Regions from separate parts of the Pseudomonas sp. M20 genome, predicted to be linked through region 3. Evidence: predicted binding sites of a transcription regulator. Region 3 holds the regulator's gene; each other region holds the start of a gene.

Region 1 (2,200 bases), 3.3 Mb from region 3:
CACTTTGCCAATGCGGCCGCTGTCGGCTTCCAGACGACGAATCACCGTAGCGGTATTGGCGATTTCACCGCGCATCTGGGTGATCGAGTGAATGGTGCTCTGCATGACCTTTTCACCCTGCTGGGCAGACTGGTCGGCATCGTCGGCCGCACGCGCGGCATCGGCGGCGTGACGCGCCACTTCCTGCGCAGTGGCGGACATTTCGTTCATCGCCGTGGCCACCTGATCGGTGCGGTTGAACTGCTCGTTGGTGCCGCCGGCCATGGTCGTGGCGATCGCATTCAACTCACCGCTGGCGCTGTCCAGATCACTGGCGCTGCGCTGCAAACGGGTGAAGGTGTCGGCGAGGAAATCACGCAGGGTGTTGGCCGCTGCGGCGAGATTGCCCAGTTCATCCTGACGGTTGCTGACCACACGTTCGGCGAGTTTGCCGCGACTCAACTGCGTGACGTAATCGATGAGTTTGCGGATCGGCTCGACCAGGTTGCGGTTGACCAGCCACAGGCTCAACAAACCGATCAGCAGACCCGACGCGAGCATCACCAACAGCCCCAGCCATACGGTGCGATCGGCCTCGGCACTGATCAGCGCCGACTGTGCGGTGCCTTGCTTGCGCAACTCAGCGACCAGTTCGCTCATCTGATCGCTGGCGGCGCGGTCAACGCCTTTGACCGCCGCGTCACCCGCCGTCGGATCACCACCGGCAGCCACGTAGGCATCGCGTCCCCTCTGATACGCAGAACCGAGCTGACGATGCTCATCGCGCAGGCGCTCGATACGATTTTTCAGGCTTGGCTCCAGGCCTTTCTGCCCGGCCAGTTCACCAAGGATGTTCTGCACATCGCGCTGACGATCTTCGAACTGGCTCCAGTACTTGGCCAGATCCGCCGGTTGCTTGCCGCGCAGCAGGACGTTCTTCCACTCCTGCACCTGCACCTTGAATTGCAGGTTGGCTTCGTCAATCAGTTGCGAGGTGTGCAAGGGACCGGCGATCAACTGGCTGTAGCTTTGCACGCCGTTGGAAAGGAAATGAAAACACGCCAGCGCAATCAACAGCACCGCCAGCAGGCTGCCGCTCAGCAGGGCGAGAATTTGCGCTCTCAGGGATTTTTGCAGCATCGAAAGATACTCAGGACAAGGATGAGGTACGCCCGGTAAGGCGTGAAATTGTGCCGGACATCCATGTCGGCGAGCCTTGGTTCATGGCCAATGGCGCGCAACCTAACGCACCTGTGATCGGCGCGCCAGAGCGCTTCTTGAAGAAAACCAGACCACCGGTAAGTCGCTGATTTGACGTCACTTTGCTGTCATCTAAATGTCATGTGACATTGCGATGATGCGGCTCAGTGAACCTGCCATTTGCGCGACCGACGCACCCTCCTCGCAGCGAGCCTTCATGAACCACAGCCTCGACATCAGTCATCGCGATCCTGATCTGTTTGGCCTGCTCTACGGCTTTCGTTTCCTGCCCGGCGAACGGGGCCGCGAAGTCGATTCGGCGACGGCACTGCGCTGCTTGCAGGACGATAGCGACAGTGGCGAATTCCTTTGGCTGCACCTCAATCTGGCGCATGCGGCGTGCGAACGCTGGATGAAAAGTCATCTGCAATTGCCTGAAGAGTTTTTCGAGGCGCTGCACGAAGGTTCGCGCTCGACGCGTATCGAGCATGTCGACTCGGCGTTGCTGGCAGTGGTCAACGATGTGGTGTTCAACCTCAGCAGCATGGTCTCCTCGGACGTGTCGACGCTGTGGGTCTGTGTGCGCAGCAAACTGATCGTCAGCGCGCGTCTGCAACCGCTGCACTCGGTGGACAAATTGCGCTCGTCGGTGAAGGCCGGCGAACGCTTTCGTTCGCCCTCGGAACTGCTCGTGCATCTGCTGCGCGATCAGGGCGAAGTGCTCACGCAGATCGTGCGCAAGACCAGCATGAGCGTCGATCAGGTCGAAGACGAATTGCTCTCCTCGCGGCTGTCGACCAACCGCGCCGAACTCGGTGCCAATCGTCGGGTGCTGGTGCGTCTGCAACGATTGTTGGCACTGGAGCCGGGGTCGTTGCTGCGTCTGCTCAACCGGCCGCCGCCGTGGTTGCAGAAGGAGGACGTCAAGGAACTGCGCAAATCCACCGAGGAGTTTGCGCTGATCATCAACGACCTCACCGCCCTCGGTGAGCGGATCAAATTGCTCCAGGAAGAGATCGCC
Region 2 (2,200 bases), 2.1 Mb from region 3:
AGATCGCCAGCACCCAAAGCTTCGGCCTGACGCACCAGGTCACTCAGTGGCGCCAGTTTGCTGCGCAGCAGCCAGACCACAGAACCGACCGCCAACAGCATCGCCAACAGACTGCCGATCGCCAGTTGCGTACCGACGCTCCAGGTCACTGCACGGATTTCGGCTTTCGGCATGCTCGCCACCACCGACCACGGCCCGCCGTCGAACGGTACGGCAACGCTGTAGAAATCCTCGGATTTGTCAGCCCAGAACTGACCTTTGCCCGGCGTCTTGGCCAGACCAGTGATCACTGGAATCGACTGATCCAGCGCTTGCACACCGGCTGGCGCGACCAGCCATTTGTTCTGCTCGTCGAGCAGCGCCAGCGAGCCGGTCTGACCGATACGGAAACGCTTGAGGTTGTCGAACTGGGCGTTCTGCGCGTCGGTGTAGTCGAAACCGACGAACAGTACCGCAATCACCTTGCCGCTGCCATCGCGCACCGGGGTGTATTGGGTCATGTAGGAGCGCTCGAACAACAAGGCACGACCGACGTAGCTTTGTCCTGCAATCAGCTTCGCGTAGGCCGGGTGCGCGTGGTCGAGCAAGGTGCCGATGGCGCGCGTGCCGTCCTGCTTGGTCAGCGAGGTGCTGACCCGCACGAAGTCTTCGCCGCTGCGTACGAACAGGGTGGCGACGCCAGCGGTCATCTGTTTGAACTCGTCGACCTCCTTGAAGTTGTTGTTCAAGACTTCGCTGCCCAGGTGCAGACCCGGGGTCTGGGTGCCGGCCACCGTCACCGGTTCACTCGGGTGAATGCTCAGACCCGCGCTGAAGCGCTTCTCGAACAGTCCGCTCAGGCGCTGGGTGCTTTCACGCAGCGTGCCGTGAAAGGTACTCAGTTGGTCGGCCAGCAGCCGCGCCTCACTGGCCAGATGCTCTTCACGGGTGGCGAGGTTGGCGGAATCCAGCGAACGCAAGGCGAACACCGTACTGCCACTGATAACTATCGCCAGTATTACAGCGAGCGCGAGGCCCAGCTGCGAGGCGATCCGAGCGCGAGGTTGAGACATGGACAGCTCCTGGCCGAGCCACGGGATCCTCCTTGATCTCGACTCGGATAATTTTCTAATAGTGGGGGCGAATCGTGGATACCGGCACGACGGTTCCACTTGCTCATAGTCGGCGGGAAAACCGAATACTTGAGCGCGCAACGTGGGTATGGCGCAAGGCCGCTATTGTGGCGGCTCGAACGTTTCAGCTCAAGCGCTCAACCGCCGGCAGCTCCATGGCGCGGACTTCGCCTTGCAGAAAGTCGCTGAGGCGGCGCAAACGTTCACCTCCGGGACGGGTCTTTGGCCACACCAGATAATAATTCAGTCCGCTGGCGACGGCCGTCGGCCACGGCAGACTCAGGCGTCCTTGCGCGACGTCCTCGGCGACCATCAACAGATCACCCATCGATACACCGTAACCGCGCGCCGCTGCGATCATCCCTAACTCGAGGGTATCGAACACCTGTCCGCCCTTGAGCGACACCTGATCGGACAGCCCCATGTGCTCCAGCCAACTGCGCCAATCGCGACGGTCGGGCGTCGGGTGGAGCAATTCGGTGCAGGCCAGTCGAGCCAGATCCCATGGCTGATCATTCAGCAGGTTTGGCGCACCCACCGGAATCAGCTCTTCAGGAAACAGCAGGCTGGCCTCCCAGTCCGGCGGAAAATGCCCGTCACTCAACAACACAGCACAGTCGAAAGGCTCATCGTTGAAGTCCACCGAATCCACATCCATCCAGGCGCTGGTCAGTTGCACTTCGTTGCCCGGCTGCAAGTGGCGGAAGCGACTGAGTCGCGCGAGCAGCCAGCGCATGGTGAGGGTCGACGGCGCCTTCATGCGCAGAATGTCGTCTTCGGCGCGCAAGGTATTGCAGGCCCGCTCCAGAGCACCGAAGCCTTCGCGGATTCCCGGCAATAGCAGACGCGCCGCTTCGGTCAGTTGCAGATTGCGCCCGCTGCGATGAAACAGCCGACAGGCGAAGTGATCTTCGAGGGTTCGAATATGCCGGCTCACCGCACTCTGGGTTATCGACAACTCTTCAGCCGCACGGGTGAACGAGCTATGTCGCGCCGCCGCTTCAAATGCGCGCAGGGCATACAAGGGAGGAAGACGACGGGACATACAGAAAGCTCCTATAGCGGGATGCAGCCGGACTGACAGAATC
Region 3 (2,200 bases):
TTGCAAGGCCCCGGTGGCATCCGCATCGTCCCGGCCGCGTCCGGCACGCAGAGCATGGTCCACCTGAGCCCGGCGCAACATGCCGGCCTGATTCAGGCGTTCAGCGACATCGGCGACAATCTCGACGTACTGGTGATCGACACCGCTGCGGGTATTGGTGACTCGGTAGTCAGTTTCGTACGCGCCGCGCAAGAAGTGTTGCTGGTGGTCTGCGACGAGCCAACCTCGATCACTGACGCCTACGCACTGATCAAACTGCTTAACCGCGATTACGGCATGAACCGCTTCCGCGTGCTGGCCAATATGGCGCAGAGCCCGCAGGAAGGGCGCAACCTGTTCGCCAAGTTGACCAAGGTCACGGATCGGTTCCTTGACGTGGCCCTACAATACGTCGGCGCCGTGCCTTACGACGAAAGCGTGCGTAAAGCGGTGCAGAAGCAGCGTGCCGTTTACGAAGCCTTCCCGCGCTCCAAGTGCGCGCTGGCATTCAAGGCCATTGCACAGAAGGTCGACACCTGGCCGCTGCCCGCCAACCCGCGTGGCCATCTCGAGTTTTTCGTCGAGCGCCTCGTGCAGCAAACGGCAGGGCCCGTGCTATGACAGCAAGCGGTATGAACTACTACAAGAAGTCGGCACGCGACGCTCAGTACGAGCTGATCGAGCGTTACGCGCCGCTGGTCAAACGCATTGCCTACCACTTGCTGGCACGGTTGCCGGCGAGTGTGCAGGTCGAAGACCTGATCCAGGCCGGGATGATCGGCCTGCTCGAAGTCTCGACCAAATATGACGCCAGCAAAGGCGCCAGTTTCGAAACGTACGCGGGCATTCGAATCCGCGGCGCGATGCTCGACGAAGTGCGCAAAGGGGACTGGGCACCACGCTCGGTTCACCGCAATACCCGTATGGTCAGCGACGCAATTCGCTCAATTGAAGCTAAAACCGGCCGTGACGCTAAAGATCACGAGGTTGCAGCCGAACTCCAATTGAGTCTCGACGATTACTACGGGATTTTGAATGACACCTTGGGCAGTCGCCTGTTCAGTTTCGACGATCTGTTGCAGGACGGCGAACACGAAGGGCTGCACGAGGATGGCGCGAGTGCTCATCTTGAGCCGTCACGCGATCTGGAAGATGAACGTTTCCAGGCAGCGTTGGCGGACGCGATTGCCAATTTGCCGGAGCGTGAGCGACTGGTGTTGGCGCTGTACTACGACGAAGAGCTGAACCTCAAGGAGATCGGTGAAGTCCTTGGCGTCAGTGAATCGCGGGTCAGCCAGTTACACAGCCAGTGCGCGGCCCGTTTGCGGGGGCGTTTGGGGGAGTGGCGAGCGCGCTGAAGGCAGTGTGGGGACACTGCGAACGAGGCTGGTGCGGTGATGAACGGCACCGGTCTTGCTCTGTTGTGCTCCAGACAGTCTTCAAGTGCTGCGCCGATTGATTGAAGTGGCGCGTCCAGGTGCTGGGCGCGTTTAAGACTGCTTGGAGGTCGAATTGAACAAAGACATGAAAATCCTCATCGTTGATGACTTCTCAACGATGCGGCGGATCATCAAGAACCTGCTGCGTGATCTTGGGTTCACCAACACCGTCGAGGCTGACGATGGCGTGACTGCCATTCCAGTGCTCAACAGCGGCAGCATCGACTTTCTGGTAACGGACTGGAACATGCCGGGCATGACCGGTATCGACCTGCTGCGCCACGTGCGTGCCGATGAAAAACTCAAGCACCTGCCAGTGCTGATGGTGACTGCAGAAGCCAAGCGCGAGCAGATCATCGAAGCCGCTCAGGCCGGTGTAAACGGCTACGTAGTCAAACCTTTCACGGCTCAGGCGTTGAAAGACAAAATCGAGAAGATTTTCGAACGCATCGGCTGATGAACGCGCGGGGGAGCTATGGAGCATAACGAATCTTCACAGGGCGATTTCGAGTCGACCCTGAAAAAACACGCGGTCGAACTGGTCGAAAGCCTTGAAAAAGGCAGGTTCGGCGACGCTGTGCAACTGATCCATGAGCTCAATCAGACCCGTGACCGTGGCCTGTACCAGGAAGTCGGCAAGCTCACACGTGAATTGCACAGTGCGATCGTCAACTTCCAGATCGACCCGAACATGCCGCAGGCCGAGGAAGTGTCGCAAATCACCGACGCCACCGAACGCCTGGGTTATGTGGTCAAGCTGACGGAAGCCGCGGCCAACCGCA

What was found. The regulator FliA, encoded in region 3, starts transcription of late flagellar genes. The targets are predictions, from matches to a motif close to CTAAAGTTTNNNNNNNNNNNGCCGNTAA.
Region 1: ACI514_RS02610 (methyl-accepting chemotaxis protein) is a predicted target of FliA. The motif match lies at 1,234-1,261, and genes of this name have one in related genera.
Region 2: ACI514_RS26425 (methyl-accepting chemotaxis protein) is a predicted target of FliA. The motif match lies at 1,159-1,186, and genes of this name have one in related genera.

Annotation. Positions count from the first base shown of each region.
Region 1 covers NZ_CP173611.1:595,808-598,007, reverse strand. The annotation lists gene ACI514_RS02610 (methyl-accepting chemotaxis protein) at 1-1,119, opposite strand, end outside; gene ACI514_RS02605 (transporter) at 1,397-2,200, shown strand, end outside.
Region 2 covers NZ_CP173611.1:5,961,609-5,963,808, reverse strand. The annotation lists gene ACI514_RS26425 (methyl-accepting chemotaxis protein) at 1-1,052, opposite strand, end outside; gene ACI514_RS26420 (LysR substrate-binding domain-containing protein) at 1,237-2,157, opposite strand.
Region 3 covers NZ_CP173611.1:3,904,779-3,906,978, reverse strand. The annotation lists gene fleN (flagellar synthesis regulator FleN) at 1-600, shown strand, start outside; gene fliA (RNA polymerase sigma factor FliA) at 597-1,337, shown strand; gene ACI514_RS17295 (chemotaxis response regulator CheY) at 1,504-1,875, shown strand; gene ACI514_RS17290 (protein phosphatase CheZ) at 1,894-2,200, shown strand, end outside.